One region of the Neorhizobium sp. 05N33 genome, then DNA from elsewhere that is predicted to be linked to it. Evidence: predicted binding sites of a transcription regulator. Region 1 holds the regulator's gene; each other region holds the start of a gene.

The links. The regulator PhoB, encoded in region 1, activates phosphate uptake and scavenging genes when phosphate is short. The targets are predictions, from matches to a motif close to TGTCATNNANCTGTCAT.
Region 2: AC1DLT_RS10645 (YdcH family protein) is a predicted target of PhoB. The motif match lies at 1,883-1,899, and genes of this name have one in related genera.
Region 3: ugpB (sn-glycerol-3-phosphate ABC transporter substrate-binding protein UgpB) is a predicted target of PhoB. The motif match lies at 2,092-2,108, and genes of this name have one in related genera.
Region 4: AC1DLT_RS08335 (alkaline phosphatase) is a predicted target of PhoB. The motif match lies at 2,609-2,625, and genes of this name have one in related genera.

Annotation. Positions count from the first base shown of each region.
Region 1 is NZ_JBFTNK010000002.1:350,248-355,723, reverse strand. Features, by position in the region: gene pstA (phosphate ABC transporter permease PstA) at 1-1,001, shown strand, start outside; gene pstB (phosphate ABC transporter ATP-binding protein PstB) at 1,015-1,830, shown strand; gene phoU (phosphate signaling complex protein PhoU) at 1,876-2,589, shown strand; gene phoB (phosphate regulon transcriptional regulator PhoB) at 2,611-3,294, shown strand; gene AC1DLT_RS05975 (PACE efflux transporter) at 3,304-3,741, opposite strand; gene AC1DLT_RS05970 (GcrA family cell cycle regulator) at 3,927-4,463, opposite strand; gene AC1DLT_RS05965 (acetylornithine transaminase) at 4,872-5,476, shown strand, end outside.
Region 2 is NZ_JBFTNK010000003.1:389,729-395,204, forward strand. Features, by position in the region: gene AC1DLT_RS10630 (5-(carboxyamino)imidazole ribonucleotide synthase) at 1-1,021, opposite strand, end outside; gene purE (5-(carboxyamino)imidazole ribonucleotide mutase) at 1,018-1,515, opposite strand; gene AC1DLT_RS10640 (YdcH family protein) at 1,526-1,729, opposite strand; gene AC1DLT_RS10645 (YdcH family protein) at 1,960-2,136, shown strand; gene AC1DLT_RS10650 (ArsR/SmtB family transcription factor) at 2,289-2,549, opposite strand; gene AC1DLT_RS10655 (sulfite exporter TauE/SafE family protein) at 2,664-3,434, opposite strand; gene AC1DLT_RS10660 (thiamine phosphate synthase) at 3,552-4,205, shown strand; gene AC1DLT_RS10665 (tetratricopeptide repeat protein) at 4,205-5,350, shown strand; gene AC1DLT_RS10670 (hypothetical protein) at 5,462-5,476, opposite strand, start outside.
Region 3 is NZ_JBFTNK010000002.1:533,464-538,939, reverse strand. Features, by position in the region: gene dnaN (DNA polymerase III subunit beta) at 1-496, opposite strand, end outside; gene rsmI (16S rRNA (cytidine(1402)-2'-O)-methyltransferase) at 766-1,686, shown strand; gene AC1DLT_RS06950 (YraN family protein) at 1,667-2,056, shown strand; gene ugpB (sn-glycerol-3-phosphate ABC transporter substrate-binding protein UgpB) at 2,170-3,492, shown strand; gene ugpA (sn-glycerol-3-phosphate ABC transporter permease UgpA) at 3,570-4,454, shown strand; gene ugpE (sn-glycerol-3-phosphate ABC transporter permease UgpE) at 4,464-5,312, shown strand; gene AC1DLT_RS06930 (sn-glycerol-3-phosphate import ATP-binding protein UgpC) at 5,314-5,476, shown strand, end outside.
Region 4 is NZ_JBFTNK010000002.1:788,711-794,186, forward strand. Features, by position in the region: gene AC1DLT_RS08325 (ABC transporter ATP-binding protein) at 1-251, opposite strand, end outside; gene AC1DLT_RS08330 (hypothetical protein) at 254-721, opposite strand; gene AC1DLT_RS08335 (alkaline phosphatase) at 803-2,554, opposite strand; gene AC1DLT_RS08340 (ribonuclease D) at 3,038-3,661, shown strand; gene AC1DLT_RS08345 (DUF817 domain-containing protein) at 3,677-4,537, shown strand; gene AC1DLT_RS08350 (hypothetical protein) at 4,641-5,476, shown strand, end outside.

The DNA.
Region 1 (5,476 bases):
AGCTGCTCAACGTCAGCGTCGACGACCGTGTCGCCGCCCGCGCGGTCGGCCAGATGCTGTCCGATGGTGTCCGCGTTCAGCTGCGTGACCTGGTCATAGCCAATCCGGCGATCATCGGCACGACGCAGACGGTAAGACTGCTCGCTTCCGGCGATATCGACTCGGCCTACAAGGGCCAGATCGACCTCGACGTCAGCCAGGAAAACCGCAAGATCAACGACCAGCAGCTCGGCTGGATGAAGCAGCTCTCTGACAGCGGAGCCCTTGCCAAGCACTTTAACGGCGGCATTTTCGTCAACGGCGCATCGAGCCGTCCGGAAGCAGCTGGCGTCGGCGTCGCGCTCATCGGCTCGTTCTACATGATGCTGATCGTGCTTGTCCTGGCGCTACCGATCGGCGTCGCCGCTTCGATCTATCTCGAGGAATTTGCCCCGAAGAACAAGTTCACCGATCTGATCGAGGTGAACATCAACAATCTCGCGGCCGTTCCCTCGATCGTCTACGGTCTGCTCGGTCTGGCGGTGTTCGTCAACTTCATGGGCCTGCCGCGTTCCGCCTCCTTCGTCGGTGGTCTGGTGCTCACCCTCATGACGCTGCCGACGATCATCATCGCGACCCGCGCGGCACTGAAGGCAGTGCCGCCATCGATCCGTGCTGCCGCCCTCGGGCTCGGCGCCTCGAAGATGCAGACGATCTTCCACCATGTCCTGCCGCTTGCCATGCCGGGCATCCTGACCGGCACCATCATCGGCCTCGCCCATGCCCTTGGCGAAACCGCACCGCTGCTCCTGATCGGCATGGTGGCCTTCGTCGCCAACTATCCGACCACGCCGCTCGACCCGTCGACGGCGCTGCCGGTCCAGATCTACATGTGGGCGAACGAAGCTGAGCGCGCGTTCGTCGAGCGTACCTCGGGAGCAATCATCATCCTGCTCCTGTTTCTCATCCTAATGAATGTTGGCGCAATTCTCTTGCGGCGTCGCTTCGAGCGGCGCTGGTAGAAGGAGTATGACAATGAATATGATGTCAGAATCGGCAGTAGAAAAGGCGCTGGACCAAAAGATGAGCGATGCTTCCCACAAGATGATCGGTAAGGACGTTTCTGTTTATTACGGCGAAAAGCGTGCGCTTTTCGACGTGAACCTCAACGTCCGCGAAAACACTGTGACGGCTCTCATCGGTCCTTCCGGTTGCGGCAAGTCCACCTTCCTGCGCTGCCTCAACCGCATGAACGACACGATCGAGAATTGCCGCGTCACCGGCAAGATCACCCTCGACACGGACGATATCTACGACAATAACATCGACGTCGTGGAACTTCGCGCCCGCGTCGGCATGGTTTTCCAGAAGCCGAACCCGTTCCCGAAGACCATCTACGAAAACATTTCCTACGGTCCGCGCATCCACGGTCTTTCCAAGAACAAGGCCGACATGGATCAGATCGTCGAGGCGAGCCTGCAGCGCGCCGGCCTCTGGACCGAAGTCAAGGATCGCCTGCATGAATCCGGCACCGGCCTCTCCGGCGGTCAGCAGCAGCGTCTGTGCATCGCCCGCGCGATCGCCGTGTCGCCGGAAGTCATCCTCATGGACGAACCCTGCTCGGCTCTCGATCCGATCGCGACCGCCAAGGTTGAAGAACTCATCCATGAACTTCGTGCCAACTACACGATCGTCATCGTGACGCACTCGATGCAGCAGGCTGCCCGCGTCTCGCAGCGCACCGCCATGTTCCATCTCGGCCAGCTCGTCGAGGAGAACGACACCGACAAGATGTTCACCAATCCCGACGACCAGCGCACCCAGGATTACATCATGGGCCGTTTCGGCTGATCCAGTCGACTGTGCCGCCTGAAAATCAATTTTGAGGACTAGAAGATGGCATCGACCCATATCCTGTCGGCTTATGACGACGAACTGAAATACCTGAGCCGCCGTATCTCCGAAATGGGCGGCCTCGCCGAGCAGATGTGCTCGGACGCCGTGCGCGCGCTGGTCAATTCCGATGCCGCACTCGCCCAGAAGGTCATCTCCGACGACGTGATCCTCGATCACGCCGAGCGCGAGATCGGCGACAAGGCGATCATCACGATCGCCCGCCGCCAGCCGGTCGCAGCCGACCTTCGCGAGATCGTCGGTTCGCTGCGCATCGCCTCCGATCTGGAGCGCGTCGGCGACCTTGGCAAGAACACCGCCAAGCGCGTCATCGCGGTTCAGGGCACCGGCGTTCCGCGCAAGCTCGCCCGCGGCCTGGAGCATCTCTCCGATCTCGCCCTCGTGCAGCTCAAGGACGTCCTCGACGTCTATTCGACGCGTTCGGCGGAAAAGGCCGAGGCGATCCGCAGCCGCGACGAGGAAATCGACGCGATGTACACCTCGCTGTTCCGCGAGCTCCTCACCTACATGATGGAGGATCCGCGCAACATCACCACCTGCACGCATCTGCTGTTCTGCGCCAAGAATATCGAGCGTATCGGCGACCACGCCACCAACATCGCCGAGACCATCTACTACATGACGACGGGCGCCCAGCCGGAAGGCGACCGTCCGAAGGACGACTCGTCGAACACGCTCGGCGCGATCACCGAATAGAACTGACGGAGCAGGCCAAGAATGCTGCCGAAAATCGCTGTCGTAGAAGACGAAGAAGCGCTGAGCGTGCTTCTTCGTTACAATCTGGAAGCCGAGGGTTATGAGGTCGATACCGTTTTGCGGGGCGACGAAGCCGAAATTCGGCTTCAGGAGCGGGTACCGGACCTCCTGATCCTGGACTGGATGCTGCCCGGCGTTTCCGGCATCGAACTCTGCCGCCGGCTGCGCATGCGCCCGGAAACGGAGCGCCTGCCGATCATCATGCTGACGGCCCGCGGCGAGGAGAGCGAACGTGTTCGCGGCCTCGCCACCGGTGCCGACGACTATGTGGTGAAGCCCTTCTCGACGCCTGAACTGATGGCCCGCGTCAAGGCGATGCTTCGCCGCGCCCGTCCCGAGGTGCTCTCCAGCGTTCTCCGCTGCGGCGATATCGAACTCGACCGGGAAACTCATCGCGTTCACCGCAAGAGCCGCGAAGTGCGCCTTGGCCCGACCGAGTTCCGCCTGCTGGAATTCCTGATGGCCTCGCCCGGCCGCGTCTTTTCGCGGTCGCAGCTTCTGGACGGCGTCTGGGGTCACGACATCTATGTCGACGAACGCACCGTCGACGTGCATGTCGGGCGTCTCAGGAAGGCGCTCAACTTCTCCAATATGCAGGATGTCATCCGCACCGTCCGCGGCGCGGGTTATTCAATGGAATCCTGAGAGGCGGCTTTAAGCCGCCTCGGTCTGCCGCTGCCATTCCGGCAGCGGAAAAATCCGGTCGTAGGCCCAGTTGAACACGAAGGCATAGACCACGTAGAAGACCGCGAACGACACGTCCATCGTCAGCGCATGGACGAGGCTTATACCGAGATACCAGGCGATCAGCGGCAGAAGCGTGATCAGCAGTCCAAGTTCGAACAGCACCGCATGCGCCACGCGTATGGCGGTGTTTTTCTGCGTGCCGCCGGTAAAGCGCTGCATCAGGTGGTCGAAGCCGAGATTGTAGAGATAGTTCCAGCCAGTGGCGATCGTCGCGCTGCCGATGCCGACCACGCCGATATCGGCGGCCGGCATGCCGAAGGCGAAGGAGCCGAGTGGTGTGATGAGAGCAAGCCCGATCAGTTCGAAGCTGATGGCATGGCGGATACGGTCGCGTGTCGTGCGCATGATGACCTCCTGGGGTGCTTTCCGGGCCGTCCCGGAGTTTCTGCCCGAATGGGGGAGGTCGTCCTCACTGTCTTTCAGATAGGTGGAATGCCGATCCGGAGCAAGGCTTGGCCGGCATATCTGCCATACACAACAAAAAGCGGGCCTGAGCCCGCCTTCGATTTCGCCTCGTGTCGCGCCGCCGCTCAGACCCGAGCGGCAACCTTGCGGCGCTCGTTGACCGGCTGGTAGGCAAGCTTTGCGTGGTAACCGCAATAGGGCGATGCATCCGGGGATTCACAGCCGCAGAAGTGGAAGTCTTCCTTGAGCGGGTCGCCGACCGGCCATTTGCAGGTGCGCTCGGTGAGTTCCGTCAATGCAAGGCGGCGGGAGATCGGCACGACTACGTTGGAGGCGGGACGATATTCCATCTCCTGGTAGGGTTCGATCTCGATCTCTTCCTTGACCATCGTCGCGCCGACGGCGCGGGTAACGGTCCGGGTCGTGACCCGCGACGCATAGTTCGGAGCCCGCGGCGCCGATGTCGTGCGCTTGGCAGCCGATGCGCGGCCGGTCGCAACCGTACCGCCAGCTTTCGCCCGGCCCGGCAGGCTGAGACGATGCACCTTGCCGATCACGGCATTTCGGCTTACGCCACCAAGTTGTGCTGCGATCTGGCTGGCGCTCAGGCCCTCCGACCACAATCTTTTGAGCTTCTCGACACGCTCGTCTGTCCAGTTCATGCCCGTTCTCCGCCTTTGAACGTTGCTGGCATGCAGAATCCTTCCACCTTTGCTGCGAAAATCATTTCGCAGCACCCACTATATCTATGCTTGAGGTGACTAGTTCCGCCGCATGCAGTCTAGTAATTGATCATTAACCTAGTGTGAGGCTGACTCCGTGGCAAGAGTCGGAGGAATCTGCGGGATTCGATTTCGTGGTTTTCCCCAACTTGCTGTGATGGAGAGTCTTTTTTGTCACAGAAGCCAGCGCCTGTCGGGTTCCGGTCGTAACGCGCCTAAAACACCGAGCTTTGTTGACATTGACGGCCTAAACCCCGATAGTGCCCCCGCCGCCCAGTGGGCGGCATTTTTGGTTTTTCTGGCCGGTTTTGTCGGCCTTTTTTGACTGCCTAGAGGAGTGATGTCGCCATGGCTGAAGCCGCGCTTTTCGACACGTTTGCCCGGGCTCCGCTGCGTTTTGAACGCGGCGAGGGCGTATGGCTTGTGACGGAAAGTGGAGAGCGATATCTCGACTTCGGCGCGGGCATCGCCGTCAATTCGCTCGGTTATGGCCACCCGCATCTCGTCGGCGCGCTGAAGGCGCAGGCCGACAAGGTCTGGCACACGTCCAACCTCTTCGAGCAGCCCGGCCAGGAGACGCTGTCGCGCCGCCTCGCCGACAACTCTTTCGCGGATAAGGTGTTTTTCACCAATTCCGGTGCGGAGGCGCTCGAATGCGCCATCAAGACCGCGCGCCGCTACCAGTTCGTGAAGGGCCATCCGGAACGCTTCCACATCGTCACCTTCGAGGGCGCCTTCCATGGCCGCACGTTGGCGACCATCGCTGCGGGCGGCCAGGCGAAATATCTCGAAGGTTTCGGCCCCAAGGTCGAAGGCTTCGATCAGGTGCCGTTCGGCGATATGGACGCTTTGAAGGCTGCGATCACCGATGCGACCGCGGCGATCCTCATCGAGCCGATCCAGGGCGAGGGCGGCATCCGGCCGGTTCCAAAGGAATTCTTGGCTGCGCTGCG
Region 2 (5,476 bases), on a different contig from region 1:
CCGGTCGGGATTCCGTCTTGCCGTAGAGATGGACCAGAACCTCATCGCGGGAGAGCCAGGCGGGTACGTCCAGAATGTCGTCGCCGATGAGGTTGGTCATCACGCAGTCGGAATGGCGGACGGGGTTGCCGAGGGCCAGGCCTGCGACAGCACGGATATGCTGCTCGAACTGCGACACGACGCAGGCGGCTTCGGTCCAGTGGCCGGAATTGTGGACGCGCGGGGCGATCTCGTTGGCGATCAGCGTGCCATCCGCCATCACGAAGAACTCCATGCCGATGACGCCCACATAATCCAGCGCCGCGAGCAGCTTCTCGGCCGATTCGCGGGCGGTCTTCGCCGTCGCTTCGGTGATCGTGGCGGGCAGGGTGGAGGTGTGGAGAATGCCGTTGCGGTGGACGTTTTCGGCTGGATCGTAGCAGGCGACCGTGCCGTCCTTGGCGCGGGCGGCGATGATCGACACTTCGCGTTCGAAGGGCACGAAACTTTCCAGAATCAGTGGCACGCCGCCGAGCGCCTCATAGGCGCCGGCGGGTTTGTCCTCGGCGGAGCGGAAGACGCGCTGGCCCTTGCCGTCATAACCCATCCGGCGGGTCTTCAGGACGCCTTGGCCGCCGAAATCGGCGAGCGCCTTTTCGAGGTCGGACTGGCTGTCGACGGCATGGAATCGGGCGGTCTCGATGCCGCAGGAATTGAGAAAGCGCTTTTCGGTCAGCCGGTCCTGGGAGACGTCGAGCGCCTTGGCCGGCGGATAGACCGGCACCGAGCGCTGCAGCACCTCGGCGGCGGTGACCGGCACGTTCTCAAATTCGTAGGTGACGACGTCGCAGCGGCTGGCGAGTTCGGCGAGCGCTGCCGGATCGTCATAGGCGGCAGTGATCTGGGCGTTGGCGACCTGGGCTGCCGGGCAGTCGGCCTGCGGTTCGAGCACGATCGTGCGGAAGTTCAGCCGGGCCGCGGCCATGGCCAGCATGCGGCCGAGCTGGCCGCCGCCGATGATGCCGATCGTGTGGACAGTCATGGAGCCTCGTCGATTGGGTAGTCGGCAACCGCCGCACTCTGGCGGGCGCGCCATTCGTCGAGCCGGTCGGCGATCTCATCGTCGTTGAGCGCGAGAACCGCGGCTGCCAGCAGGGCGGCGTTAATGGCGCCGGCCCGGCCGATGGCAAGAGTACCGACCGGAATGCCTGCCGGCATCTGGACGATCGACAGCAGGCTGTCCTGGCCGGACAGCGCCTTCGACTGAACCGGCACGCCGAAAACCGGCAGCGGCGTCATGGCGGCGGTCATGCCGGGCAGGTGTGCCGCACCGCCGGCACCGGCGATGATGACCTGGAACCCTTCGGCGCGGGCGCCCTTAGCGAACTGCATCATCCGCTCCGGCGTGCGGTGCGCCGAGATGATACGGGCCTCGTAGCCGATATCGAGCGCTTCCAGCGTATCGGCGGCGTTCTTCATGGTTTCCCAGTCGGACTGGCTACCCATGATGATGGCGACGGCAGGTCTTTCAGACATGGCGGGACCCTTACGCGATAATGTCGGGAACAATCTGATCTTCGAGCTGAGTCATCTTGTCCTTCAGCGACAGTTTCTTCTTTTTCATGCGCTGCACGCGAAGAGCGTCGCAGCCGACCTGGATCATGGCATTGATGGCGGCGTCGTAATCCTCGTGTTCCTGTCGAAGTTTCGCGAGCACCAGCCGGACATCCGCCTGTTCCTGATCTGCCATATTCCAGTCCCCATTCTCACGCCCGGCATTTCAGCGGTCGCCGGCATTCTCCGCAAGCCTCTACCACCAAACCGCGTTAACGGGAAGTTAGACAAGGTCACGAATTTGCCTCCTTGAAACCATGATTTCACCTTCGACAAAGCCAGCCGATCGTGTCACACTTCCTTCGTAAACCTGAAGCCTCGGCATTAGGGAATGCCGTGGTAGGTACTAAGGAAGGAACATGCCACATGACCGTCCAGGCTCATATCGCATCGCTTGAAAAGAAGCATGGTGCTTTGGAGGAGGAGCTCCAGGCAATTCTCGCGTCACCCTCCGCCGACGACCGTGAAATAGCCGATCTCAAGCGGCGTAAGCTGCGCATCAAGGACCAAATGCAGCGCATAAAGGCATCCACGCGTCATTAGTTCCTCAGTAGGAGAACCCGCCGCTCGCCCATTGTTTCATCAGTTAGAGGCGCATAATGAAGGCGGCAAAATAATCCAGAAATATCAATGACAAGGTTCTGGTCGTGGTGCGGGGGACCACAAAATCCAAAAAGATTTAAAAGCCCCGGTCGTCACGACCAGAATTGATCGAGCCACAGGTTCAGCCTGTCGAAGCCCTTGCTATTGACGGAATAGATGCGCCGCGTGCCTTCCGCCGTCACATTCACCAAATTGCTGTCCAGAAGCGCCTTCAAGTGCTGCGACACCGCGGGCCGGCTGATTGGCAGGCCTTGCGCAAGTTCGTTTACGGTTTTCGGGGCGCGCCGCAATTCCTCCAGCAGATACCGCCGGTTAGGATCAGCTATGGCTGCAAAGGGGTCAACGGTTGTCATGCGTTGAACTTACGGTAAACGCCCGGTGACGGCAAGATTTATTGTGCATCGCAACAATATGGATTGCCTTATTTTGCGTTGCTTTTTTAGCGACGCCGCGCCTGCATTGCCGGGTCAGAACGGCAGGCCGTCCCACAGCAGTTTCAATCCCGCACAGAATGCCAGACCGTAAGTCATCGGATAGAAGGTCTCCGCCTTCAGATGCTTGACGATGGCCGCGCCGAGCATGGTCGCGATCAGGGCCACCGGCAGTAGCGTCGCGGATATGGTGAGGTTCTCCGCGTCGAGCGCGCCCAGCAGGAAATAAGGGATGACCTTGACCGCGTTGACGATCGCAAAAAAGCGGATGCTGGCGCCGGTGTAGGATTTCGGATCGAGCCGCATCGGCAGCACGTAGATCTGGAAAGGCGGTCCGCCGGCATGGGCGACGAAACTTGCGTAACCGGACAAGGCGCCCCAGAACGTGGCGGCGGCCGGGCGGTGCGGCAGGGGAGCCCTCGGCTGGTTGGAGCGAGGACCGTAGACCTGCCAGAAATAACGCACGGTAAACAGGAGCGTCGCCGCGGCGATGACGAGGCGCAGCGCATTGTCGGAGACATAGGCCGAGGTCGCCCAACCGAGCGCGATACCGATGATGCCGCCGGGCAGGATCATCAGCAGCGTTCTGGGATCGTTGAAGTTCCGCCAGGACCATAATGCGACGATATCCATGACGATCAGGATCGGCAGGAAGATCGCCGCCGCCTTGACCGGGTCCACGGCGAGCGACATCAGCGGCACACCGAGCAACCCGATGGCGCCGCCAATGCCTCCTTTCGAGAGGCCGACAAGCAGAACGGCGGGGATGGCGAAGGTGAAGAACGCGAAGCTAAGCGTATCGGGCATGAAGACTCAGGCGGGTGATGAGGGAATGGTTGATCCGGCAGGCGGTCCGGTCTATCGAATTTGCGGACAGAAAACGAGTGCGGATTTCATAAGTCGATCCGCCGAACGGGAAGAAACATGACCGGACAGGAAGACCGCTGCCGCCTGGTGCTGATCGTGCCGCAATATGACGATGCCGATCAGCAGGCCAAGGATCTCGAAGCAGCACTTGCCGGCGGCGACGTCGCCTCGGTGATCGTGCCGCAATATGGCCTCGACGACCAGGCGTTCCAGAAGCGCGCGGAGGCACTGGTCGAACTGATCCAGGCGGCGGGTGCTGCCGCGCTGATCTCCGGCGACAGCCGGGTGGCCGGGCGCATCAAGGCGGATGGCCTGCATCTTGGCGGAGACCTCACCGAGCTGGGAGAGGCGATCGAGAAATTCGTGCCGAAGATGATCGTTGGCACCGGCGGGGCGGGCGACCGGCATCAGGCGCTTGCGATCGGCGAACATCGTCCCGACTATATCTTCTTCGGCAAGCTCGACGGTGATATCAAGCCGGAAGCACATCCGAAAAACCTCGCGCTCGGCGAATGGTGGGCATCGATGATCGAGATTCCCTGCATCGTCATGGGCGGCACCGATACCTCCTCGGCGCTTGCCGTCGCGGAGACCGGTGCGGAGTTCGTGGCGCTCAGGGAAGCGGTATTTTCCAACCCCCAGGGCCCCGGCGCCGCGGTCGCCGAAGTCAACGCAATTCTGGACGAAAAAGCGCCACGGTTTGGGGCTTGATGGAGCCCATGCCGTCGAACCGCCTTTCCCGCGTGATTCTCAAAGGGCTGCTGGCGACGTTCATCGCTTCGGCGGCAATGCCTTGCCTTGCGCTGGCGCAGGCGAATTCCAGGGCCGTGACCCGGCCGGTGGAGCCCAATTTCCAGCCGATGAAAAAGGGTCGGGTCGAGATCCAGCCGGTTCCGGGCTCAGCAAAGGGAACCAAGGAGCCAGATGGCCAGCCGAGCGGGATCGTTCCCTCGGGCGGCGTCGAACTCTACCAGCGGATGGGCGCAGCCCTGCCGCCCGCGCCGCCTGAAAAAGCCTATACCGGTACCGTCGACGATGCCTACGGGGCCTACCAGCGCGGGTTATACCTGACGGCGCTCGACAAGGCGCTGACCCGGGCCGGGGCCGGCGATGCAGCGGCCCAAACCCTGGTCGCGGAGATGATGACCAAGGGGCTCGGCATCAAGCGGGATGCGAAGACAGCGGCATACTGGTATCAGAAGGCGGCGGAAGGCGGCGATCCAGCTGCGATGTTCCAGTATGCGCTGCTGCTGATGACCGGCCGGGATGTGCCACGCGACAAGCGGCAAGCCGACGATTTCATGCGCAAGGCGGCAGAGGCCGGCAATGCCTCGGCGCAGTTCAACTGGGCGCAGATCCTGGTTTCCGAAAATCCCGGCGACAAAGGCCTGCGTCTGGCACTGCCCTTCTACGAAAAATCCGCAAGGCAAGGCGTTGCCGATAGCCAATATGCTGTGGCGCAAGTCTATGTGGCGCTGAAGGACCTGCCGGCGGAAAAAAAAGCGCGGGCCCGCGAATGGCTGGAGCGTGCCGCAGATGCCGGTTTCGACACCGCGCAGCTCGACATGGGCCTCTGGATGGTCAACGGCATCGCTGGAGAGCGCAACTACGAAAAGGGTTTCGAATGGCTACGGATCGCGGCCCATCGCGGCAATGTCGTGGCCCAGAACAAGCTCGCCCATCTCTATATCAACGCGCTCGGCACCCGGCCCAATCCGGTCGAGGCGGCAAAATGGTACGTGCTGTCACGCCGCGCCGGCCTGCAGGACCCTGAGCTCGAAGATTTCTATCTCGGGATCAACGAGGAAACTCAGCGCCAGGCGATCGACGCAGCGAACAAGTTCCGGCGTGGGTGAGGCCTGCTCCGGCAAAGCCGGAGCAATCGATCCAGTGAATCGATTGCAGGGCCGAACGCGCTGAGCCAAAGCGAAGCGGCCGGGAGACGGTGCGGCAAATAGCCGGCCCGATCAATTCGCCGACAA
Region 3 (5,476 bases), 180 kb from region 1:
CTTCGATCGTGTGGAAGAATATGCCGTTCAGGTAATAGCGGGTCTCCTCGGTGGAGATCGCGAACTGGGTGCGGTCGATCAGCATTTTCAGATCGGTCGCCTTCAGCTTGAACGTATGCGTGAAGCTGCCGGCGGTGAGGTCGGGGAAGTCGGATTCCGGCAGGCACTGCAGCGAGAATTTCGAGCGGCCGGATTGCACCGTCATCGAGCTGCCGTCCGGATTGGTGGCGAGCAGCACTTCCGAACCATCCGGCAGCTTCCGGACGATTTCGTAAAGCAGGTGCGCCGGAACCGTCGTGGCGCCGGCAGTCTCGACCATGGCCGGAAGGGCTTCGGTGATTTCGAGGTCGAGGTCGGTCGCTTTCAGGTCGAGACCGGCGCCGGACGCGCGCATCAGCACGTTGGAGAGGATCGGGATGGTGTTCCGTCGCTCCACCACGCGATGCACGTGGTTCAGCGACTTCAGAAGGTTTGACCGCTCAAGAGTAATACGCATGGACGCAATCGCTTTCGACCGTGGCGATCCGGCAGGGCCGGACCCTGATATTCTGCCGGCTTTGGGCCAGCCGGATGATGTGGACCGGCAAAATGGCAGACAACCCGTTCGAAAAGCAAGAGGTGAACAAGGCGTTAGCAAGTCATTTCGCATCTGTCTCACGCGCTGCACACAGAAAATATGCGTTCTCAACAGCTTGGGCTTTACTTGCCGAAGCCGGTCCGCTTGCCCATAAAGGCACATGACCATCCTTTTGTGCGTGACGCCCCTTGACCGATGACTTGAAGAGCAGCCAGCGCGGCTATCGCGTCGCCAATACTTTCGTGGCCGCGCGGCCATTGGAGCCGGCGCTTTATCTGGTCGCGACCCCGATCGGCAATCTCGGCGACATCACGTTGAGGGCGCTGGAGACACTCTCCGGCGCCGATGTGCTCGCCTGCGAGGATACCCGGGTGACCCGCGTCCTGCTCGACCGCTACGGCATCGTCAACCGGCCCTATGCCTACCATGAGCACAATTCCGACGACGTCGGACCGAAGCTGATCGCGGCTTTGGAAGAAGGAAAGTCCGTGGCGCTGGTCTCCGATGCCGGCACCCCCTTGGTCTCCGATCCCGGTTACCGGCTTGGTCAGATGGCGATCCAGGCCGGCCACAAGGTCGTGCCGATCCCCGGCGCCTCTGCGCCGCTCGCAGCGCTCGTCGGTTCCGGCATGCCGTCCGACGCGTTTCTGTTTGCCGGTTTCCTTCCGGTCAAGGACAAGGGCCGCCGCGACCGGCTGGCCGAGCTTTCGAAAGTGCCGGCAACGCTGATCTTCTTCGAATCGCCGCATCGCATCGGCGCAACGCTCGCCGCTGCCGCCGAAGTGCTCGGAACTGGCCGGCGCGCAACGGTCTGCCGCGAATTGACCAAGACTTTCGAGGAGTTCCGCCGCGGTACCCTGGAGGAACTCGCCGCCTATTACGACGACGACCGCGTGGTGAAGGGCGAGATCGTGCTGCTTCTGGCGCCGCCCGAGGCCGAGGAGCCTCCCGGCGAAGTCGAGGTGGACGTGCTGCTGCGCCGGCTTTCAACCTCTATGCCAGCCGCGAAAGCCGCTGCCGAGGCTGCGCGGCTCACCGGACTTGCCCGCAAGGTTCTTTATCAGCGGCTCCTGGAGTTGAAGGGCGAGGATGGCGGCGGAGCGCAATGACAACAGCCTGAACCGGCGAAAGGCCGAGCGGCAGAAGGCTTATAAAAGAGGCCATCTCTCCGAGTATCTCGCCGCGCTCTATCTGTTTGTGAAGGGCTACCGCATCCTTGCCATTCGCTATCGCACAAAGATCGGCGAGATCGATCTTATAGCCCGCAAGGGGGACCTTGTTATATTCGTCGAGGTCAAGGCGCGCAGAGGCGAAAGCGAAGCCATCGACGCAGTCGGCTACATGACCCAGAACCGTATTCGCGCGGCAAGCGCGCTGTGGCTTTCGAAGCGGAAGCATGTAGCGACGCTTTCACAGCGCTACGACATTATTGCAGTGCTTCCAGGGCGTCTGCCGCGGCATTTTCCCGACGCATTCTAACGAACAAATCAAGTGTCCTTGCTCTGTTAGAAAAATGACATAAAACTGTAACGGTGGTGTCATGGGAGGACCCTATTTGGGGGCCGACACCAATCAAGGTGGAGGAAATAATAATGTTGAGAAAACTCTCAATGGCCGCATTCGCGGTCGCGCTGTCGGCAACGTCGTCGCTTGCTGCGACGGAAGTCACCTGGTGGCATGCCATGGGTGGCGAACTCGGCAAGAAGCTTGAAGAAATCGCTCAGAAATTCAACGAGAGCCAGTCCGACTACAAAGTCGTTCCGGTCTATAAAGGAAGTTATCCGGAAACGTTGACCGCCGCGATCGCCGCGTTCCGCGCCGGCCAGCAACCGGCTATCGTCCAGGTCTTCGAAGTTGGCACCGGCACGATGATGGCTGCCAAGGGCGCCGTCTATCCTGTCTACAAGCTGATGGCGGACGAAGGCGAACCCTTCGACACCAAGACATTCCTGGCTCCGGTTACCGGCTACTATTCCGATACGAAGGGCAACATCCTGTCGCTGCCCTTCAATTCCTCCACTCCGATCATGTATTATAACAAGGACGTCTTCAAAAAGGCCGGCCTTGATCCTGAAGTTGCTCCGAAGACCTGGAAGGAAGTCGAGGAGTTCTCGAAGAAGATCGTTTCCTCCGGCGCTGCCAAGTGCGGCCTCACCTCGGCTTGGATTACCTGGGTCCAGACCGAAAACCTTTCGGCGCTGCATGATAAGCCTTTCGGCACGCTGCAGAACGGTTTCGGTGGCGTGAAGTCCGAATTCACCTTCAACGGTCCTCTGCAGGTCAAGCACTGGGCAAACCTGAAGAAGTGGCAGGACGAAGGCCTGTTCAAGTATGGTGGCCCGGTCGGTGGCGACCAGGCGGCGACCATGTTCTATTCGCAGGAATGCGCCATCACGATGAACTCCTCCGCAGGCCGCGCCGGGGTCATCAACAACGCCAAGAACTTCACGCCGGGCTTCGCTCCGCTGCCTTATTACGACGATGAGATCAAGGAGCCGAAGAACTCCATCATCGGCGGCGCCACCCTCTGGGTGCTGAACGGCAAGGATAAGGCGACCTACAAGGGTGTAGCCAAGTTCTTCAGCTATCTCTCCAAGCCGGATGTCCAGGCTGATTGGCACCAGTTCACCGGTTATCTGCCGATCACCAATGCTGCTTACGAACTCGGCCAGAAGCAGGGCTATTACGAAAAGAACCCCGGCTCCGACATCGCCATCAAGCAGATCACTCGCGGTACTCCCTCGGAAAATTCGAAGGGCGTGCGGTTCGGCAACTTTACCCAGGTCCGCACCATCATCGACGAGGAGTTCCAGGCACTCCTCGCCAACAAGAAGGACGCCAAGCAGTCGCTCGACAGCGCAGTGCAGCGCGGCAATGCGCTTCTGCGTGAATTCGAGGCGGCCAACTCGAACTGATCGTTCCGATCTCCGCAGGGAGGACCGGCTACCGCCGGCCCTCCCTTGCTTGCTTATTACGTTGTGGTGAGGGAACGGTGGATACCAAAAGAACAACCTTCAATAACCGCCTGCTGCCCTATTTGCTGCTCGCGCCCCAGCTCGCTATCACGCTCGTCTTCTTCATCTGGCCTGCCGCGCAGGCAGTGAAGTCTTCATTCGAGCGGGAAGATCCCTTTGGTTTCTCTACCGTTTTCGTCGGATTGACCCATTATCGGCAGCTGATCGAGGACCCGAACTATCTGGATGCACTTTGGCACACCGCCGTATTCGCGGTGTCCGTAACCATCCTTTCGATGATGCTCGGCCTTGCGTTCGCGGCCGCGGTCAACCGCGTGACGCGATCCGCCAGAATCTATACCACCCTGCTGGTTTGGCCTTATGCCGTCGCCCCTGTCGTGGCGGGCGTCCTGTGGTGGTTTCTCTTCAATACATCCACCGGTCTGCTGCCCTTTTTCCTTGAGCGCGTCGGCATTCGCTGGGACCATGATCTCAACGGCACGCATGCGATGATCCTGATCATCATTGCGGCAGCCTGGAAGCAGATCTCCTACAACTTCCTTTTCTTCCTGGCCGGGTTGCAGTCGGTGCCGCAGTCGCTGATCGAGGCCGCCGCGATCGACGGTTCGGGCCCGGTGAGGCGCTTCTTCACCATCTCTCTGCCGCTTCTGTCGCCGACGACGTTTTTCCTGTTCATCATCAACGTCAACTACACGATGTTCGACACCTTCCCGATCGTGGATGCCACGACGGGCGGCGGGCCCGCGCAGGCGACGACCACGCTCGTCTACAAGGTCTATCAGGACGGTTACGTCGGTCTGAACATCGGTTCGTCCTCGGCGCAGTCGGTGTTGCTGATGTTGATCGTGATGCTGCTGACCTTTGTTCAGTTCCGCTTCGTCGAACGCCGCGTCCAGTATTGAGGAACGATCATGGTTGAAAACCGCCCCTTCCTGACTTTCCTCACCCACGCATTCCTGATCCTGGGATTTCTGGTGGTCGCGCTGCCGGTCTATGTCGCGATCATGGCGTCGACCCATGACGTCTCGACGCTGATGAGCGGGCCGGTCCCGCTTCTGCCGGGCTCGCATTTCATCGAGAACTATTCGACCATTCTGACGAGTGCCGCTGCCGCTCACGGCCTGCCCAATTATTCGCACATGGCGCTGAACTCTCTGATCATGGCGTTGACGATCACGGTCGGAAAAATTGCCATCTCGATCCTTTCCGCCTTTGCGATCGTCTATTTCCGGTTTCCTTTCCGGCTACTGGCTTTCTGGATCATCTTCGTCACCCTGATGCTGCCGGTCGAGGTGCGCATCATGCCGACATACAAGATCGTCGCCGACCTCGGCATGTTGAATTCCTGGGCCGGTCTGACTGTCCCGCTGATCGCATCGGCCACGGCGACCTTCCTGTTCCGTCAGTTCTTCATGACAGTCCCGGACGAACTTCTGGAAGCGGCCCGTGTGGACGGAGCCGGCCCTATGAAGTTCTTCCGGGACATTCTGCTGCCGCTCTCGCGCACCAATATCGGCGCGTTATGCGTCATCCTCTTCATCTATGGCTGGGTTCAGTACCTCTGGCCGCTCCTGGTGACCACCGACCCCGGTTATTACACGCTGATGATGGGGATGAAGCGCATGGTCACGGCGCAGGACGGCGTCATCGAGTGGCAACTCGTCATGGCAGGGTCCGTACTCGCCATGCTTCCCCCCATCCTCGTCGTGGTTTTCATGCAGCGGTTGTTCATCCGCGGGCTTACTGAAACGGAGAAATAACATGGCTGGCATTCACATTTCAGAGGTTTCAAAGGTTTATACCGGCGGCGTAAAGGCGGTAAGCTCCGTCTCCATCGACATAGCCGATGGCGAGTTCATCGTCCTTGTCGGTCCGTCTGGCTGCGGAAAGTCCACGCTGTTGCGCATGGTCGCGGGGCTGGAAG
Region 4 (5,476 bases), 440 kb from region 1:
TGTTCTGCCCGCCAGCGGTCGCGCGCGGTCTCGGAAAGCCGGGCGATATCCTCGCCGCTCCAGACGACCTTTCCGGAGGTGGGGCGCTCAAGCCCGGTGATCACATTGATGAAGGTGCTCTTGCCGGAACCGGAGCCGCCGGTGACGGCAACGCGCTCGCCGGCTGCGATCGTCAGAAAATCGACCTGCAAAACCGGGCTGTTCAGACCGGGGAATGACATGGCCAGATTGTCTATGCGCAAGGAAAGCATGTTCACGCGCCCTGATATGCAGCGTCGCGGATCCTCAGGAGGCTGACAAATCCGGTATCGGGATCTCTCCAGGAGCCGACCTCAAGGGTGCCGCGCACCTCGATCGTTTCGTTCGCCTGGGTGAATGTCTGCTTGCGGTGGAGGTAGATGACGACGATGTTATCGGGCCAGTCCGCATCTGAGGAGCAGAAGGGGCAAAGCGCCATCGGCACTTCGGTCAGCACGAAGAAAGCCGCTTCCGCTTTCAGCGGCGGCGCCATGAACCCGCGGATCGCCACTTCGCGGCCCGCCAGCTTCTTCACCTTGTCGGAAAATTCCAGGCCGAGAACGCTGTACTTGCCATAGAGTTCGTTAAAACCGAGGTCATCGGCAGCGGCGGCGGAACGGGCTGCCGCAAGCAGCGGAGCTGCGGCGGCGGCCAGGCCGAGCACGGAGCGGCGGCTGAAACCCTTTGAAAAGAGCTTTTCCATGAAACCCTCCTGAAACGCTATTCCCGGCCGCGTTTCGGCCGGGAGCGTTGTTCTACCACGGGTGCGGCGGGGCGTCAGACCTTAGTTGGTCTGCTTGGTGCCGAGCGCGAAAGTATCGGCGAGCACCTTGTAGATGTCGCTTTCTTCCATATAGCCCTTGAAGCCTTCCGAACCGGGGCCGGACGACTGCAGGACGACGTCGTCGACGGAGTGAACGCCGCTGTCGCTGCTCTTCGGGAGATTGCCCTGAACGAAGACCGCGCCAGGCACGTTCTTGTATTGCTCATTGGCAACGTATTCCTTCTTCTCGTTCTGGATCGCCGGAACGAACGGGCCATCCATTTTCGGGCGGAAGGTTTCGTAGTGGTCCGGGCCGTTGGTGGCGGCAAGGAACAGCCGGCGCGAAACGTCGATCTTGTCCGGATAACCGTCGCCGTTTTCGTCCTTGTAGTTGGGGAAGCCGGCTTCGGCATAGGTGCCGACCTTTTCGCGCATCTCGGTGCCCGGCTTGTCGTCGTCAACCGTGCCGATGATCGAAACGCCATGGGTGTGGTCGCCGGTGACAACGATCAGCGTGTCGGGATGGGTCTTCTGGAATTCGCGGGCAACCGCGATCGCTTGGTCGAATTCGATGGTTTCGATGACGGCACGGTCCCAGTCGAGCGGATGGGACATCTTGTCGATCGAGGATCCTTCGACCATCAGGAAGAAACCATCCTGATCCTTGGAAAGACGATCGAGGGCGACCTTGGTCATGGCGACCAGACCCGGCTGGTTCGGATACTTTTCGACGGTTCCCTTCTTCAGGAATTCGCGGTCAAGCGTGACGTCCATGTTGCCAGGATGGAAGAGGCCGAGCAGCAACCCATTGGCGTTTGCGCCGGCTGCAAGTTCGTTCTTGTCGGTGGCCAGCGTGTAGCCGGCATCCTTGAAGAGCTTGACATAATCCTTGTCGTCCTTGCGCTTCGAGCCGGCAGTCGCCTGCGGCAGGAAATACGCAGAACCGCCGCCGAGCACCACGTCCGGCTTGACGCCTAGCAGCATGCCGACGACATCGGCCTTGTCGTTGCGGTTACGGGTGTGGGAGACGACGGCGGCAGGCGTCGCGTCCTCGATTTCGGAGGTGGCGACGATACCGATCGACTTGCCGGTCTGGCGGCGAAGTGCTTCAGCAATCGTTTCGACCTTAGGGTCGTCCAGCGAGTCCGGCGTGCGGTCGGCATAAACGCCGATCGCGTTCACGGCGGTCTTGTGACCGGTCATGTAGGCCGACATCGTGTTGGCCGAGTCGGTGTCGACAGCGTTGGTCGCCGAGGTGCCGACGAAGGCCATATGGTCGAGGTCGTCCATGGCGAGACGGCCGTTGGCCTTGCCTTCGGTCATGCCCTTGGACATGATGCGGGCAGCTGTGCGATGCGCGACCGAAAGGCCATCGCCGAGCATGAAGATGATATTCTTGGCCTTCGGGGCAGAACCCGTGCCGTAGACATTCCAGGTGACGGTCTTGGTCTCGGAACCGGCCGAAATCTCGACCTTGTAATCGCCGGCGGTGGCGATGGTCAGGCCGCGCAGGATGACGGCAGAACCGAGGATCTTGTCCTTGTTCTTTTCTTCCGCGACGAACTGGACTTCCTTGCCGAGAACAGTCTTGTAATCCTGGCCGTTGACGGTGATCTTGACGTCCTCCGGCTTTACGACGGAGTTGAACTCGACCTTGAAATCGAAGGGGGAGCCGCTGAGGATCGTGGCGCGATCCAGCGGATAAACGGTGGCAGCCTGGGCGGCGCCGGCGAGCGCGGTCGAAACGACCAGAGCGGCAAAAATCTTGCGCATAGTAACCTCACGAAAAGTTCAAAGGGAAGGCGAGGTTTCGTATATCGGCGGTGCGTGACACCTACGTGACGCCAATCACAGATCGCGGCACCTCGGCTGTCGTAAGGCAAAAGCAATGTTTTGAAGGAAATCCTGCTCCAGAAACGGAAAAAGCCTGGCGCGGGAGGAGGGTGCGCCAGGCTTTAAACTTGATCGACAACTGGGAGGAGGAGGATGTTGTCGATCCGTATCAGGCAACACTGGGAGGAGGAGTGCGTCGCCCGATGACCAAACATATAGGCTAATCGTTTAAGCAGGCCAAGCCACTTGGTTGCAATGCAGCAATGCATTAGCTGCAAGGCTGAGCAAATGCCCGCGCAGGATTCGGTCGCGTAATGAAACACATTTGACCGCTGGCGGTGCGGCCTTCCCAAGATCACCCATATCCCTGGCGAAAAACGTGGTTTATAGCGAATCTTTGCAGACAGGCAGACGGAGACGGACATGGCAGAGATCAGGTATCATGAAGGCGATATTCCGGCGGTCGCTGCAGCCCGATATACCGGGGCGATCGCCATCGATACGGAAACGCTCGGCCTCGTGCCCCGTCGTGACCGGCTTTGCGTCGTGCAGCTTTCGCCGGGCGACGGTTCGGCAGACGTGATCCGCATCGCGGCCGGCCAGAACGAAGCTCCCAATCTCGTCGCCATGCTCGCCGATCCGTCGCGCCAGAAGATCTTCCATTACGGCCGCTTCGACATCGCCGTGCTCTTCCATACGTTCGGCGTGACCACGACGCCGGTGTTCTGCACCAAGATCGCCTCGCGGCTGACCCGCACCTACACGGACCGGCACGGGCTCAAGGACAATCTCAAGGAAATGCTCGACGTCGACGTTTCCAAGGCGCAGCAGCAATCCGACTGGGCAGCCGAGGTGCTTTCGCCGGCGCAACTCGAATATGCGGCCTCCGACGTGCTCCACCTGCATGCGCTGCGCGACAAGCTGACCTACCGCCTGGTGCGCGACAAGCGCGCCGAACTGGCCCAGGCCTGTTTCGAATTCCTGCCGACGCGGGCGAAGCTGGACCTGCTGGGTTGGGAAGAGGCCGATATCTTCGCCCATAGCTGATAGGCCGACCGGCGGATGGATCAAGGCTATCGCGAACGACCGGCGGCACACGAGACCGGGCCTTACCTCGAGCCGCTGCGACTTGTTATTCGCGCCGCACTCGCGCCGCTTCCATGGTGGCTTTCAGAATTCATCCTGTTCGGCCTGAAACAGGCCTGGGCCTGCCTGTTCGCGGCGATGATGCTGGCGCTGCTGCTCATCACCAAAGTCATCTGGCAACCCGGTTGGCCGGTCCATCGCTACGATTTCCTGTTCCTCGCCGCCCTGACGGTCCAGATCTTGTTCCTGCGCTTCAAGATGGAAAGCTGGGAGGAAGCCCGGGTCATCCTCGTCTACCACGTCACGGGAACCGTGATGGAGATATTCAAGGTCCATATGGGGTCATGGGCCTATCCGGAAACATCGCTTCTCCAGATCGGCGGCATGCCGTTGTTTTCCGGCTTCATGTATGCGGCAGTCGGCTCCTTCATGGCCCGCACGATCCGCATCTTCGACATGCGCTTCAGCCATTATCCGCCAATTTGGCAGACAGGGCTTCTGGCGATCGCCATTTATGCCAATTTCTTCAGCCATCATTTTCTGCCGGACATCCGCTATCTTCTGTTTGCGGCGACCGTGATCGTGTTCCGGCGGGTGAACATCCATTTCACCACCGACCGGACGACTTTGCGGATGCCGCTGGTGCTTGCCGCATTTCTTTCCTCGGCCTGCCTCTGGCTTGCGGAGAATATCGGAACGCTGACGGGCACCTGGATCTATCCGACACAGAAGACCTGGCACATAGTATCGTTCGGCAAGCTTGGATCCTGGTACCTGCTTCTCTACGTGAGTTTTGTGCTGGTGACGCTGGTGGTGAAGCCGCGGCCGCCCGAATAGATAAAGGGTGACATAAGTTCTAGCCACCCGGTAACGTCTCGTTAACCCTTCAAATCTAGTTTTGCTTGGCGGTGCACCTTTCGACGAGACCGGATTTCGGGCCATGTTGCTTCCTACCCAGCAGACTTATGGGCTTGCCGCGACCAACATGATGCAGTCGATGCTCGACGGCATCGAGGAACAGCGCAAGAAAGACGAAGAGCAGCGGACCGGCAAGAAGAGCGATCCGGTTGTCGAAGCACGGATCAGCGCCAGCGAAGACGCCCGGCGCGCCCGCGACAAGATCGCCTCCGCCCTTTTCAGCGTCAACAAAACCGACCCCAACGAATTGAAGATCGAGCTCGTCGATCGCCTGGCGATCAAGCTCGGCATCGATACCGATGAGGCGCGCTCCTCCTACAAGCTCGGGAAAGCGCTGGAAGATGCGCTGAAGGAGATGATGCCGGACGAGGTCGGCAAACTCGCCGAAGACCTCGGCCTCGACGACATCGGCATCTCCATGGACACGCTGCTCGCGGCGATCAAGAACCCCTACGGCGACGACAACCAGCGCTTGATGGACGGCCTCAACCGCAAGGCCAATGGCGGCAAGCTCGATACGGAAGTCGAGCGCGTCGTGCAGCGGCTCGAAGACGTCGCCGATCCGAAGACGCTCGAAGAACTGAAGCTCGGTCCGCAGGGCTACGATCCGACCCGTGTCGAAGATGCCGAGACGCGCGCCGAGCGCCAGGACGACATCGCTGCGGCGGAGGCCGGCAAGAAGCTCGAGGACGTTCAGAAGGTTCAGGACGTCATCGAGAAGACGAATGACAAGGCGACAGCCGCGCCGACTGCCGATGGCGCCGGCGATACGCCGGCCGTCGACGACACCGCGCTGCTGGCCCTCTTCGCCGCGGCGGCCGAGCAGGTCGCCAATACCGATACGGACACTGCGGGCGA